DNA from 2 places in the Bacillus sp. EB106-06-01-XG163 genome. Region 1 is predicted to be linked to the other one. Evidence: riboswitches for the same ligand, from Rfam matches in the RefSeq annotation. Region 1 holds a riboswitch; the other holds the start of a gene.
The links. A riboswitch is a leader RNA that binds a small molecule or an ion and turns the genes downstream of it on or off. The one in region 1 is predicted to bind thiamine pyrophosphate.

Region 2: another riboswitch for thiamine pyrophosphate. It lies ahead of thiC (phosphomethylpyrimidine synthase ThiC); the one in region 1 lies ahead of AC3WTF_RS06005 (ECF transporter S component).

Annotation. Positions count from the first base shown of each region.
Region 1 covers NZ_JBYTDS010000004.1:28,892-36,809, forward strand. Annotated here, with positions in the region: gene AC3WTF_RS05965 (YkoP family protein) at 1-288, opposite strand, end outside; gene AC3WTF_RS05970 (MarR family winged helix-turn-helix transcriptional regulator) at 467-931, opposite strand; gene fbpA (Fur-regulated basic protein FbpA) at 1,074-1,256, opposite strand; gene AC3WTF_RS05980 (hypothetical protein) at 1,345-1,500, opposite strand; gene AC3WTF_RS05985 (MerR family transcriptional regulator) at 1,695-2,027, shown strand; gene mgtE (magnesium transporter) at 2,063-3,418, opposite strand; M-box (ykoK) riboswitch at 3,653-3,818, opposite strand; gene AC3WTF_RS05995 (transcriptional regulator SplA domain-containing protein) at 3,925-4,062, opposite strand; gene AC3WTF_RS06000 (glycoside hydrolase family 18 protein) at 4,151-5,413, opposite strand; TPP riboswitch at 5,562-5,675, shown strand; gene AC3WTF_RS06005 (ECF transporter S component) at 5,855-6,454, shown strand; gene AC3WTF_RS06010 (ABC transporter ATP-binding protein) at 6,441-7,918, shown strand, end outside.
Region 2 covers NZ_JBYTDS010000014.1:112,007-119,924, forward strand. Annotated here, with positions in the region: gene AC3WTF_RS15965 (ABC transporter permease) at 1-348, opposite strand, end outside; gene AC3WTF_RS15970 (ABC transporter substrate-binding protein) at 417-2,138, opposite strand; gene AC3WTF_RS15975 (FbpB family small basic protein) at 2,141-2,320, opposite strand; gene AC3WTF_RS15980 (FAD-binding oxidoreductase) at 2,579-3,934, shown strand; gene thiC (phosphomethylpyrimidine synthase ThiC) at 3,975-5,747, opposite strand; TPP riboswitch at 5,869-5,979, opposite strand; gene AC3WTF_RS15990 (Type 1 glutamine amidotransferase-like domain-containing protein) at 6,029-6,727, opposite strand; gene AC3WTF_RS15995 (Na+/H+ antiporter NhaC family protein) at 6,813-7,918, opposite strand, start outside.

The DNA of each region.
Region 1 (7,918 bases):
ATGAGGCATGGATTGATATACCTTCTGATATAGCATAATCCCCCTTCTGACCGCGCTTTCAATAGGCTGCAGCTCTTTCAGGAGTTTGACATTATGAAGATGAATCTTAACTAACACGTCGTTTTTTTTAATTCTGGTTCCGTCGCTCAGGATGACTTCTTTTCCTTTATATCTAGTCAAACGGACGCGGAATACATTCGATTGCCGTTTATCAATCAGCGTCAGCCGGGTAAAGAAGAAATAAAGCGGATCAAGTAAGTACCATATAGACAGCAGACAGCTTCTCACATGTTCACCTTCTTTATATTCAAAGCACCCTCATATTTTGGCATGGGGCATGTCACATTATGATTGGTAAATAATGATGCCGACCTGTATCAGCTTATGCAAAAACCGCTTCAGGCTCTACTGTCCGGAACAGAAAAAAACACTCTTCGTGAAGAAGAGTGTTTGTATCCGCTTTCTTTTAACGGAAAAGCAAATGCTGGCTGTGAATTCCCGCTTTTTTCAGTAAGGCTATCAGCTGTTCCTGTTCCTCAGGCATAAGTCCTGAAAACGCTCTCGCAATTCTCAATGAATGAATCGGATAAATTTTATCCAAATACTCGTTTCCTTTATCAGTTAAATGGGCGTAAACAGACCGTTTGTCCTTAGGGTCTTGTTCTCTGACCAAAAACCCGTTTCTTTCAAGCTTGTCGATGACATAGGTGACATTCCCGCTGACAAGCAAAAGACGCGACCCGATTTGCTGAAGCTTTTGCGGTCCTCTCGTATAGAGCAGCTCCAAAACGGCAAATTCAGTCGGATTAAAACCGTGTTCTTTACTGTCGCGGATGCTGTGTTCAGACACACTCTTGAAAGCCCTTGCAAAAACTTTGTACAAATTCATCGAACGCATCACTTCTTCTTCGTTAAATGATAATCTCATCATATCTACCCCGTATTTAAGATTTTTATAAAAAAATAATGTAAACCCTTACAATTCATAAGAGTCGATCTTTGTTTTATATTCTATTCGTGCCGTTTTTCAGAATTCCTTCTTTTTTATATAAAAAAATACCCTTATACATCATTTAATTTGTATAAGGGTTCCGTTCTTTATAGGGAATGTTCCGAAAAAAATACGCGTATTCCTTTCTCAGCTCCGTAATTGTCATGGAATTGAGTATTTCTTTCGTATAGACTCCGATCTGCAGAAGCTTTTTGGAATAATGGTTTCTCTCTTTGTCCAATGCATTTTGAAGCAAACGACTCATGGCGGCCTCCTTTGTTTTCCGTTATTCTATGATCAGAATAACGCTTTTATATCAAAGACGTATAAAGCCATTGTAAAACTTCTGTAGATTATGATGTTTTTCGGTAAAGTCCGTTCTGGACGGCTCTGAGCAGCGGAAAAGCATGTTCTCCGGCAAGCTGCATGAACGCCTCCAGCATTTCGTCGCGTTTCATATCTAATTCAATGATTTCTTTTGCCAGCGAAACCGCTTTTTCTTTCTCCATTCCTATCCTTCCTCCTCATTGTGTCTGTATAGTACAGCATAAAACGGGGCACAGGACCATGCATTAACCTTGTCAATTTTTCTGCCGCTTTTTTTCTAAAATTTTCTATTCCGCGTCAGAAAACCTGACAAGCGTCAGGTTTTTTCTCTTTTTTTCTTATATAATATGAGTAAAAGACATCCAGGGGTGGAAAAATGACGACAGACGAACAATCTTACAAAGATAAAAAAGTAATCTCGATCGGCATTGTAAGCGAATTAACCGGATTGTCAGTCAGACAGATCAGATACTATGAAGAACGGAAATTAATCTATCCGCAGCGTTCATCACGGGGAACGAGAAAGTATTCCTTCGCGGACGTTGAGCGGCTGATGGATATTGCCAACAAGCGGGAAGACGGCGTGCAGACGGCTGAAATTTTAAAAGACATGCGAAAAAAAGAACAGGCTCTCAAAAACGACCCGCAGCTCCGCAAAAAAATGCTGGAAGGACAGCTTAATGCTCATTTTAAGTATAAAAACCGCTGATCAAAAAAGTCCGCCTCCTGTGAGACGGACTTTTTTTATAAAGCATGAAGAAATGCAGTTGCAATGCCGAAATAAATTAATAAGGACAAAATATCGTTCAGCGTCGTAATCAGCGGTCCTGATGCAATCGCCGGGTCAATGTTCAGTTTATGAAGAATAATAGGGACGATCGTTCCGGCCATCGTACCGATAATCAACGTTGCAAGCAGCGATGAACCGACGACAAAACCGAGCGTTAAGTCTTTCTGCCAGACGGTTGCGACAATCGTAATCGCGATCGCACAGACGATGCCGATGTAGATACCGGTTCTTAATTCACGGAAAATCAGTTTAAAGATGGTTTTTTTATTCATTTCTTCTTTAGCCAGTCCTCTGATGACGACGGCGAGTGACTGTGTGCCTGTATTACCCGTCGTTCCCGCGATCATCGGCATGAAAAACGCGAGGGCGACTACTTTTTGCAATGTATCTTCAAAATAATTCAGAATGCTTCCGGAAATCAATCCGATAAACAAAAGCAGAATGAGCCACGGCAAACGGCGGTACGCCGCAACGTACGCTTTCGTATCAAATGTAATCGCCTTACCGGAGGCTGCGAATTTTTCGTAATCTTCATCGGCTTCTTTAATCACGACGTCAATAATATCATCGACAGTGACAATACCGACAAGCACATGATTTTCTTCCACGATCGGAATGGCTAAAAAGTCATACCGCTGGATCAGCCTGGCGACTTCTTCCTGGTCTTGGAGCACCCCGGCCGAGATGACACGTGTAAACATGAGATCCTGCACTTTATCGTCAGGCTCGCCGAGAATTAAATCTCTGTATGAGAGCACTCCGACAAGCTGCTTGCTGTCATTAATCACGTACAAATAATTTATTGATTCTGCGATTTCTGCAAAGCTTTTCAGCTTCACGACCGCATCTTTTACTGTATAATGCTGCGGAATCCAGACGAAGCGGTTCGTCATCATCCGTCCCGCCGATTCTTGCGGATAGTTCATCAAAAGCTGCACGGCCTTTGATTCCTCAGCCTCCATGCTGGATAAAAGCTGTTCTTTCAGTTCTTCATCCATCTCTTCCAGCAATGCGGCGAGATCGTCGTTATCCATTTTATTCATTGCGAGAGTGGCTTTCGTTTTACCGACTTTATGCAAAACGGCAAGCTGAAATTCCCGCTCCAGCTCTCCGATCATGTCGGTGATGTCATCAACCGTCATATATGACAGATAACGGGCCCGGTGCTTTTCCGGCATTTCTTTAAACAAAAATGCCATGTCATAGGGCTGAAGCTCATCTATCATGTTTCGGAATTCTTTTATTTTTCCGTCCCGCAATAAAATGATAATGCGTAATATGAGTTCGTCATAGGTCATGTTTTGGACCATCGGGACTCGTACCTCCTTTACGGAGACGCGCCGTCCGTCAAGGGAAGTGCGGCGGTTTGTCTCCTCATCATGTCGTCACTGGTTATCTGGCTGTATATGGGTACTTCTTCTGACATACTCGAATGGGGAGAATCCATACTCCGCACCTCCTTATCATGCTCAGTCGTGTACGTTTTGAGGCATAAAAAAAACCTTCTGATATGAAGGCGAAAACAAGCACGGCAAATAAACGTGCGGGGCCTCCAATCGTAGAGCTTTAGCACTGTATGGCATAGGACAGCCATCCAGCTGCGTTAAGAATCACCTTATGTCGATGATTCCTGTTGACCCATTGGCGTCTTTGGACATTTTTGGGCAGCAGCGTATCTCCATACAGGAGCCTCACCTAACGAAGTTCTTATTTGAATTGACACACTGAGATTACAGAAAAAAAAGGAATGTGTCAACCTTAAATTTGTGATTTCAGCACATACCTATAAAATAAACGGAATAAAGGCATAAAGCCCTTATTCCGGCAAATCGCTTTCATCCTCTTCTGAAAGGAAATGATAGGATTCATGCAGCATGAGCGCGTACTCCCCTTCTTTTGTCGGATGCGGTACATACTCAGCCTCGTTGATATACTGCTCTTCCCTTTTCTTCATATGACAGACCTCCTGTTCAATTTTAGATTGTCCAAAAGAAGACCCGTTATCATAGGAAAAAAAATTACTTGCGTAGCGGGACATGCAGCTATATTTTTCGGATCGTGAAAAAGTTCCTAAGCAGCCACGGGCCCGGTTTGAAACCGAGCGTTAATTGCCACGCGCCGATCGCCTGCAGTCCGAACTCCCGGACGAGAACCATTTTTTCACTCATGCTCCGCACATCCTCAAACCACACTTCATGCGTTCTTCCATTTTCATCAGTATACCGGAAGTAAGGGGAACGCTCCTGCTGGGAATAACGGATCACTGATTGGTGCTTCATGGCCGTTTCCATGGCGCGCTGATTGGAGATGGCGGATCCGATCGTTCCGGGACGGTACGGAATCACCCAATCATACCCGTATAGCGGAACACCGAGAATCACTTTTCTTCTCGGCACCCTGCTGATGGCAAAATTGATCGTTTGCCTGACCTCTGTCAAAGGCGCCACGGGTCCCGGCTCACTGCCGGCGTGGTGCCAGTCGTACGCCATAATGAACATATAATCGACCACGGCTCCGATTCCGCCGTAATCATATCCCCTCAGCCACGGCACTGCATCACTTGTTTTCGCCGGAACCGATATCGTTAACGCGAGCTGATGCTCTGAAAGCCGGGTTTTTAACTGCCGGAGAAATCCTGTGAAGAGGTCCCTGTCAGCTTCTCTGACCCGTTCAAAATCAATATTTACACCGCCGTATCCCTTTCTTACGGTTAAGGAGACGATATTGTTGACGAGATTCGTTCTTGCCGTCGGATTTTGCAGCACTTGATGGGCTAATTCCGGACTGAATCCCCCTTCTGTCAGATTCGTAATGACGGCAAGCGGACGCACTCTGTTCTGCCATGTGGTTTCTATTGCGGTTCTGTCGTTTAAATCGTTAATGATATCTCCATTCGGGCCAAAATGATATTCAAACAAAGAAATCGCCGAAGAATACGGCGCAAAATCATTAATTAGCTCTCTATCCGCTTCAGGCGTCCGAATGACATAAAATTGCAGGGTTCCCGCAAGATAGTTAGAGATATCAGGAATCTTCACTTTCATACCCGCCCGCAGCCGGTTCGGCGGAATATCCGGGTTTGCCTGCATCAGCTGCATCTGCGGCACATAAGCCTTACCTGCGATAACGGCATACGTATCATTCGGCTGAACCGTATATTCATTAAGAGGGATTAAAAGCGCCTGCCCCGGAACGATATTCGTTTCCTCAAGCCCGTTGACGCTTCTGATGCTGTCAACAGGGTATCCGTACTTTCTGCTGATGGAAAATAACGAGTCACCAGACTGCACTGTATGAACAAACATAGATGTCCTCCGTTTCCTTTTGATCAAAAGGGCTCTACTTATCTTTATGAATGATCATCCGGTCCGATTCCAAACTCTGTTTGAAGAAAGGCTGTTTACAAATCAGACATGATCAACTATGATGATGTCATCATAAAAAACTGTATAGGAAACGCACTAGGGGTGCTGTTATCGGCTGAGATAAAACATGCGGCAGGCGTGTTTTGATCCCTTATAACCCGATCTGGATAATACCAGCGTGGGGAAGTGCAGATTGACCGGAGCGCAGGGTTTTTCCCCATGCGTTTTCGTTCTGCTGCTGCATATTCCCTCGGATATGCAGTTTTTTATTTTTCATTAAAAAACGGGGGAGGACACCGCAATATGAAACTGAATATGAACCGCCTGTAAAATCATCTCTTTCATACATACGACTATCCGATAAGAAAGCAGGAGATCACAATGAAAAATTGGAAAATGAGAGAAATTGTCGTCATGTCCGTCATCAGTGTTGTATTTGCTGTCATTTATTTAGTATCAACTCATGCAAGCAATATAGCGGCAGGGTTTTTCGGCCGGATGAGCTATGAACCGATTTACGGTATCTGGTTTATCGTCTCGGTAATTGCCGCGTACATTATTCAAAAACCGGGAGCGGCTCTCGTTTCTGAAATCATCGCCGCTTTTGTGGAGTGCTTACTCGGAAATCCGTCAGGACCGATGGTGATTCTGATCGGGATCGCACAGGGAATCGGTGCGGAAGCGGTCTTTTTTGCGACACGCTGGCGGGTGTATACCCTGCCCGTGCTTCTTTTATCCGGTATGGGGTCTTCTGTGACGAGCTTCATTTATGACTTGTTCGTTTCCGGATACTCTGTTTTGAATCCGGGTTTATTAGCCGTCATGCTTCTCATCCGTCTGATCTCAGGTGCGCTTCTTGCCGGCCTTCTCGGCAAAGCAATCAGTGATGCGCTGGCTTACACAGGGGTGCTGAACGGCATGGCGCTCGGAAAACAATTCAAGAAGAAAAAGAAACAGGTGAACCAAGATGCAGGCATCTGAGCCCCTTCTATCGGCCGGCCGTCTTACCTTTTCTTATGATCAGGATGAAAAGCCGATTCTTCAAAACGTGTCCTTTCAGCTCCGGAAAGGAGAGCGGGCTTTATTGCTCGGGCCGAGCGGATGCGGCAAAAGCTCGCTCGCTCTCTGTTTAAACGGTCTGTACCCGGAAGCATGCGATGGGGTTCAATCGGGAACCGTTTCTTTATACGGAACACCTCTTTCACATCTGACAGAACCCGCCGCCAGATCCATCGGCGTCGTGTTTCAAGATCCGGACCAGCAGTTTTGCATGCTGACGGTTGAAGATGAAATCGCCTTCGGCCTGGAAAATTTGCAATATACAAAAGAAGATATGGACGCAATCATCGATGACGTTTTGGCAAAATTAGAGATCACTCATTTGAAAACGCGAACGATCGCTTCGCTGTCAGGCGGTTCAAAACAAAAAGTGGCGCTTGCCTGTATCATTGCGATGGAACCGGAACTCATTATTTTGGACGAACCGACGGCACAGCTTGATCCATATTCCGCACGTGAATTGGCGCGGCTGATCAAAGATCTTCAAGCAAAAAAAGGCTTCGGCCTTCTCGTTATCGAACATCAGCTTGATCATTGGGCGCCGTGGATGGACAGGACGATTGTCCTTGACGAAACGGGTCAGAAGGTGATGGACGGAGAGACGGACGTTATCTTTGAAACAAAGATTGAAGAGCTGATGCAGCTCGGCATTCCGATTCCGCGTGTGATCTCATTGCAGGAGCACGTCAGCATTCCTTTTACATTGTGTAAAGAAAAGCTGTTTCAAGAATCTGTACCGTCTCTGCCCGAACCCCGGCCCGCCGCGCTTTCGGCAGAAGACGCGCTGAGCGTTCACGAGCTGTCATTCTCAAGAGGGGCAGACGTCATTTTTCAGGATGTGAGCTTTTCCGTAAAAAAAGGTTCAATCACCGCGATTGCCGGCCCTAACGGAACAGGAAAAACAACGCTTCTTTCTGCCGCGGCCAAGCTCATCCGTCCGCTGGGCGGAGACATCAAAATAGACGGCAGACCGATTGATTCCTATTCTGAAAAAGAGCTGCGGCGGCTGATCGGATATGTTTTCCAAAATCCTGAACACCAATTTGTCACAGATTCCGTCATTCAAGAGCTGATGTTCGGTTTTGAAAGCAGCAGAGCCGCAAAGGAGAAAGCTCTTCAGCTGTTAACCCGATTCGGCCTGAGACGCCATGCCTCACAGCATCCGTTTTCTTTAAGCCAAGGACAAAAACGCCGGCTCAGCGTCGCAACGATGCTTATGCACAATGTGAACGTTTTGATGCTTGATGAACCGACTTTCGGACAGGATGCCAAAACGGCGCGGGAGTGTATGCAAATGCTCCGTGAGATTCAAAAGGAAGGAACGGCTGTTTTGATGGTGACACACGATATGGAACTCGTCTCAGATTATGCCGACACGATCCTTGT
Region 2 (7,918 bases), on a different contig from region 1:
GACACCCGTTATCATCGCGGCTGACCATGTGACAAGCAACGCCAAAAACGCGACAAAAAACGAATTCCAGACATATTCCCGAAGCAGTGACAGGACGTTCTCCTGATATTTCAAAGAAAACCCAAAATCTCCGCTGAGCACATTTCCGAGCCATGTCACATAGCGCTGCCAAATCGGCTGATCCAGCCCGTAAAGCGCTTTTAACTCCTTCGCTCTTTCAGGAGTCAGGTTTACATTGGAATCAATATAGTCGCCCGGCAGCATGGCGAATAAGAAAAAAATAATAAAGGACGTACCGAATAAGATCACAAGCATTTGAATGAATCGTTCTGCGGCATACCGTTTCATAAAAAGCCCCTCCTTTCCGCTGAAAGGGCAAAATCCCCGGGATGCACCGGGTATTTTGCCCAACCGTTCTATTGAATTGAGACATTTGAGAGACTTGAACTGATTCCAGAATAATTGTCAGGCTCAAGCCCTTTTATTTTTCCGCTGACCGCCCTTGCGCTCTGACGGTAATGAATCAGAATGTAAGGCGGGTTTTCCCCGAGCTCCCGGTACAGCTGGTGATAAATCTCTTTTCTTTTGCTGATATCAAGCGTGCCGGCTCCTTTCTCTATCAGCCGGTCCGCTTTCGGATTGGAATACCCCGTTACATTATTGGGATGGCCGGAAGCCAGCTTTTCCACCGTGTCATTCGGATCAAGAATCTGCGAGGTGGAAACGGCGGCAAGGTCATATTGTTTGTCATTTATTTTCGCTACTTCTGTATTAAAATCCATCACTTCCGGTTTTAATGAGATTCCGATGTCCGCGTAATTTTCTTTCGCGATCGGGATAAAATCATCATCCGCTTTAGACGTGTAATAGCTGATTTCAAGCTTTTTGTCGTTTTTTTCACGTACACCGTCTTTGCCCGTTTTCCAGCCTGCTTCATCGAGAAGCTTTCTGGCTTTTTCAGGGTTAAACGCGTACCGATTGACATCTTTGTCATCATAAGCCCACGAAACCGGAGACACCGGCACATTCGCGACTTCTCCGTAGCGTTTAAAGCGGACATCGACGATTTTTTGACGGTCAAGTCCGTAAATAAGCGCCTGGGACACTTTCTTATCTCGAAAAGGCGGACGCTTGTGATTGACGTACACAAGCCCGTAATCATTCACGACAGATACGCTTATATTAGCAAAACCGAGACTTTTTAAATGCTGAACCGTATCATCATCAGGTGAGAAAGAAGCGTAATCAAGGTCACCCGTTTCAAACAGCTGAAGGGAAGTTGACGGATCGATAATTTTATAAATGAGCTTTTCCGTTTTCGGTTTTCCTGCATAATAGTGTTCATTAGCCTGATAGCGTATTTCCTGTCCCGGAAGATATTCTGTAAATTGATAAGGTCCCGCTCCGAGCGGTTTGGCATAAAGCTCTTTTAAATAGTCCAGTTTGCCGAATTGATATTTCTTCCCGTAGTAGGCTTCTGACAGCACCTGCCCGCCTAAAAGAAGCAGCGACTTCGCACTGACTTTCTCAGTCGTGATTTGAATGGTTCTGTCATCAAGGACGCAAATGCCCTCTATCGTCTTTGCCTTTCCTTCTTTGTAAGCCTTACCGCCTTTAATATAGGCCGTGGTGATATCTTCATAGCCCGCGTAGGCAGGATCATGCAACAGTGTTAAAGTGAATGCGGCATCCTTTGCGGTCAGCGGTGAACCGTCGCTGAAAACGAGATTTTTTCTTAAACGGAACGTGTATGTAAGCTGATCTTTGGAAATTTTCCAGCTTTCCGCAAGAGCCGGGGCAGGCTTCCCCGTTTTATCCAGTTTGACTAACGGTTCAAAAATAGGATCTGTCGCATTTCCGTCCCAGCCGTTTTCGTAAAAGTACGGCAGAAACACGCCGCCCGGCGCGGAAATCCCAGCAACAAAAGTGTCAGTTCTGGCTTTCGATTTAGCGGGAATCGCCGCCGGATGAGAAGCTTTAAATTCCTTTGTCTTGACATGGGCAATACGTGTTTCTTCCTTTTTATCCGCCGCAGATGACGGTTCTTCTCCGGCACTCCCGAACGCGCACCCTGATAACATGATGGATACCGACAGCGCGAGTACCGTTGTTTTTATCCTCCATTTTCTCTCCTTCATCTTTATCGAACCCCCGCATGCTTTTCATCTATCTTTATATAAATCTGCTCCATCTGTTCCTCATTTCTCATAATCTCCCGTTTGTTTTTCTCTACAAGCAGTTCGAAATTCAATGTGTGTTTTCTGTACTTTTTTCGTTTTTTGCTCTTTTTGCGCACATGTGATACCTTTTTTAACGCCACTTTTCATCCCTCCGCTTTTCATTTCATTCATGACTTTCACGCAAAAAAGGCCCTTATCTGTTTAAAAGATAAGAGCCTTCGGTGATCCGATCAGCCATTGTTTGGAAATATGTAATGATTATGTTAATTCATACATTCCCTACCTGTCAACTACAATTTAAAATATCGTTTCCTTCCGGGGGTTTTCCTCATACACTCTCTCATTTTTCCGCATATGCTAGAAAACATAGCAGATTACAAGTGAAAGTGAGTGAGAATGTGGAAAAGACAACATTGACCGGTCGCATCGTCAAAAAAGATGACCCGGACTATAATGCTGCGAGAACCAATATCAATTTAAGCCTGCAAAGATATCCAGACATCATTGTGTTTTGTCAAAACAAACATGACGCCCTCAATGCGGTGAGATGGGCGCGTGAGAACAATGTGCCTTTCCGTATCAGAGGCGGAAGACACAGCTACGAAAACTTTTCTCTGTTAAATGACGGACTAGTCATTGATCTCAGTGAAATGAAGAAAATAAGAGTAAATGAGGATAAGCGGCTGGTCTCGATTGAAGCGGGAGCCGAATTGGGGGAAGTCTACCGGACACTCTGGCGGTACGGCTTGACCCTTCCTGCGGGAACCATTGCGAATGTGGGAATCACGGGGCTGACGCTCGGGGGAGGAATCGGATATTTAACAAGGACAGCCGGACTTACTTGCGATCGTCTCCTCCAGCTCGAAATGATCATAGCGGACGAAAAAACAGGTGCTGACTTGATCACAGTCAACCGTTCAAAGCACTCTGATCTATTTTGGGCGTCTCAGGGAGGAGGGGGAGGCAACTTCGGCATTGTCACATCCATGATGTTTAAAGCCGTGCCGATCTCGTGCGTGTCTGTTTTTTCTGTCACTTGGGGCTGGGATGATTTTGAGGAAGTATTTAACACATGGCAGCGCTGGGCTCCATTTACAGACAACCGGCTTACCTCATCAATTCAGTTTTGGCCTAAGGAAGTCAACCGCATAGAAGCGCTCGGTCAATTTACCGGGACAAAGGATGAGCTGAAAGAACTGTTGGCTCCGTTAATGAAAGCGGGAAAACCGGCAAGCGGCATGGTCAAGACAGTGCCATTTATTAAGGCGGCAGCCTTTTTTAACAGCCCGGGAGGCAATCAGCCGCAAAAGATGAAGCGGTCAGGATCCTTTATTGAAAAACCATTATCAACACGCGCGATTTCCACTTTAAAGCGCTATTTAGAGCACGCTCCGAACGAAAACGCCAGTGTCTGGCAGCAGTCTCTCGGCGGGGCGGCCGGACGGATCGCTCCGGACCAAACGGCATTCTACTATCGCAACGCAATCATTGCCCAAGAATATATAACAACTTGGACATCTGCTGAAGAAGAAAGACAAAATGTCCGCTGGATTGAAGGACTGAGAACGTCCCTATCAAGAGAAACGATGGGAGATTACGTGAATTGGCCTGATAGAGAAATCAGAAACTGGCTGCAAACGTATTACGGAGAAAATGTTCACCGCCTCCGTCAAGTCAAAACGAAATACGATCCGGAAAATATATTCCGCTTTGAGCAGAGCATTCCGCCGCTTCGCCGTTCACCGTTTTTCTAAAAAAGATGAAGATGGGCAAACTCCATCCTCATCTTTTCTTTTATTGATATAAGCGGCTTCCCTTCTCTGCAAACTCTTTTGCTTTTTCTTTCAGTCCTTCGTTGACGGCCTCGTCTTCAGTAAGTCCGTTTTCCTTCGCATAATCACGAATATCCTGAGAAATTCTCATACTGCAGAACTTCGGACCGCACATCGAACAGAAGTGAGCCGTTTTTGCGCCTTCAGCCGGCAGCGTTTCATCATGATATTCCATTGCTCTTTCAGGATCAAGCGACAAATGAAATTGATCACGCCACCGGAATTCAAACCGCGCCTTAGACAGAGCATCGTCACGGATCTGTGCACCCGGATGCCCTTTAGCAAGGTCTGCGGCATGTGCCGCGATTTTGTACGTAATGACGCCTTCTCTTACATCATCACGATTCGGCAGCCCCAAATGCTCCTTCGGCGTGACATAGCAAAGCATCGCCGTCCCGTACCAGCCGATCATCGCCGCGCCGATTGCTGAAGTAATGTGGTCATAACCCGGAGCGATATCCGTCGTTAATGGCCCGAGCGTGTAAAAAGGCGCCTCTTTACAAATTTCCAGCTGCTTGTCCATGTTTTCCTTAATTTTATGCATCGGCACATGACCCGGTCCTTCGATCATCACTTGCACATCGTGCTTCCACGCAATCTCCGTCAATTCTCCGAGAGTCTCCAATTCCGCAAACTGCGCTTCATCATTGGCATCCGCAATCGAACCGGGGCGAAGCCCGTCACCAAGAGAAAAAGCGATATCATAGGTCTTCATGATTTCACAAATTTCTTCAAAATGCGTGTACAGAAAGCTTTCCTGATGATGAGCCAGGCACCATTGCGCCATAATCGCCCCCCCGCGGGATACAATTCCCGTCGTGCGTTTAGCCGTTAACGGGACGTAACGAAGCAGTACGCCGGCATGGATGGTGAAATAATCCACGCCCTGCTCCGCCTGCTCAATCAATGTGTCACGATAAATGTCCCACGTTAAATCCTCGGCAATGCCATTTACTTTTTCAAGCGCCTGATAAATCGGCACCGTCCCCACAGGCACGGGACAGTTGCGGATAATCCATTCACGCGTCGTATGAATGTCTTTTCCCGTGGATAAGTCCATCATCGTATCGGCGCCCCAGCGAATCGCCCACGTCATTTTTTCGACTTCTTCTTCGATAGAAGATGTAACAGCCGAGTTGCCGATATTGGCATTAATTTTCACATGAAAATTCCGGCCGATAATCATCGGCTCGCTTTCCGGGTGGTTGACGTTAGAAGGAATAATCGCCCGGCCGCTGGCTACCTCGTCTCTGACAAATTCGGGAGACACATGCTCACGTATTGCGATAAACTCCATTTCAGGCGTAATGATGCCTTTTCTCGCATAATGCAATTGTGTTACATTTTTCCCCGGCTTGGCCCGAAGCGGTTTCCGCTGTAGGCCGGGGTATTCAGCGGCACGGCCCTCTTTTTTATAACCGTTGTCTTCAGGTCTCACGGTCCGGCCATTATATTCTTCTACATCTCCGCGCCCGGTAATCCACTTTGTGCGGAGCGCCCCCAGCCCTTCATGAATATCAATCTGTACATCCGGGTCTGTATACGGCCCGCTCGTATCATAAACACGGACCGGCGCATTCTCCTCTTCCCCGAATGCCCCCGTAGTCGCACTCAGGCTGATTTCCCGCATCGGCACTCGTATAGCGGGCGAAGAACCTTCTGCATAAACCTTTTTACTGCCGGAAAAACTCGACATAATGGAAATGTTCGCTTGCTGTACTGATTGATTTTGCATACAAATCTCTCCTTTATCATTTGAATAACAGAACCAAGCTCAGCACCAGCACAAAAAAACCGGGTTCAAAGAAGAACCCGGTTTTGCAGTCAGAAAGAAACTATTATTGTTTTCATCAACAATAATAAAACCTTTACTTCCCCACGCTGGTACGAACCAGATCAGGTCCAAAGGGTTAAGAAGCCGCCGCTTCTCTCTCAGCCCGCTCAGACGGGCACCCCCAGTAACTATTGATTTCGCTCTCATCGTAACATAAGTTGTGTACAAAAAAAAGCATATTATCAAAATTCAGATAACGGAACAGTCATAAGCTCTGTTTCCCGAACGCCTTTTTCGGTATTAAAAACCCGATAACCCTTTGCGGTTTCCCTGGAAGAGACAGCCCGGAACAGCTGACCGTCTTTATAATGAAGCGCAGCGCCGTCATCAGCGGCATAGCCCTCCCTGAGTTTCTTTTCTGAAATCAGACGGTGATACACCGGCCGGCGCTCCGCTTCTCCGTCATAGTGCGGACAAAAGCTTCCCCGCAAAAATCCTAAAGCTCTTAACTCTCTCAAATCTCCAGCTGAATCCGTCAATCCTTCTTCATACCAGCAAATCGCCCCGGCGCTGAGACCCGCCAACATGATGCCGTTTTCCCAAGCCTCACGAAGAATAAGGTCAATCCCCCACTCTTTCCATAAGACAAGCATATTACGCGTATTTCCGCCGCCGACATATATAATATCTTTCTTCATGAGAAAGGATCTGAGATCAGAACCCGGCGGTTTAAACAACGACAAGTGATCCGGCTCACACCGCAGCTTTTGAAAGGCCTGATAAAACCTGCCGATATAATTCTCCGAATCTCCGCTTGCCGTCGGCAAAAAACAAATTTTCGGCTTTGACCGCGCCGACTGCTCTAAAATATACTGATCCAGCACAAGATGATCCGGCTCCATGGAAAAGCCCCCGCCGCCCATTGCAATAATCTGCTTCAATGTCATCACCTCTTTTTTCCTCTAGTATAACAGCTCATAAAAAGGCGTTATCCCCATTTCGGATACCGCCTTTAAAAGCTATTTGTTATCTGAAAAATGAAAACACACCGTATAACACAACGGAGATCCCCGCGGCGATAAGCGCCGGAACAAGCTTCGAACGGGCATACTTCACAACATCGATCCCCAACACCGTACAGGTTGTCACCGTATTATCACTGAGAGGAGAAGCAAATGCTCCAAATGTTCCGCTCGCAAACACGGCCCCGATCGCTAATAATAAACTGGTATGTGACTGAACCGCCAGCGTTACGCCGAGCGGCATTAAAAGCCCCCAAGTCCCCCAGGATGACCCGATAAAATAGGATATAACAGCCCCCAGTATAAAAAGAGACGGCGCAATAAACATATGAGGGATCCATGACGTTAAATGAGAAGTAACATATTCCGAGAATCCCAGATCTTCAGATACTGCTGTTACGGCCCAAATCAGCGATAACATAATAATAACGTTGACCAATTCGTTTCCGCCCTTAATAAAATGGGTAACAAGCTCGCCTGCATGAAAACGCTGAAACATAAAAAGAGCAAATGCTGCAATAACCGCTGCCAATAATGCGGTTAACATGACGCCAAGCATATCGCTTTTGATAAAAGCATTCAAAAACCCTTGAGCTTTAGAATGGCCGTCCCACCAGCTGAGAAAGAGTGTTAATAGCAAAAACAGCCCGATCGGAATGATTAAATTCCAAGGCCGAATCGGTGTTTCCTTAATATAAGCACGGTGCGCCGAATCCAGCTCCTCCTGCTGGTCAGCATGCTCATCACTTTCGAACATTCCCGTATGTCCACCGTGAATATCTGAGATCCTCCCTGTTTCCATGTTGAATGAACCTGAGCCTTTTGAAAGCAACACACCGCTGTTCCGCGGAATCGGTTCCGTATTTTTGTTAAGTTTGCGAGCAGAAGTTTGTCCGCTCATTTCTGTTTTTTCTAAGCTTTCGTCCGCTTTTTGTTTCTTAAAAAAGCAGTAATAAATTCCGACTAATATAATCACAATGGAGAAAAAATTGAAGGGAATACTTTTCACATACACCGTGTAAGCCGGCTGATCTATTCCTGACGTTTTAAGGGCCTGTCCGATAATGGAAACCATGTAGCCGACAAATGCCGTTGCTATCGGAATCAAGG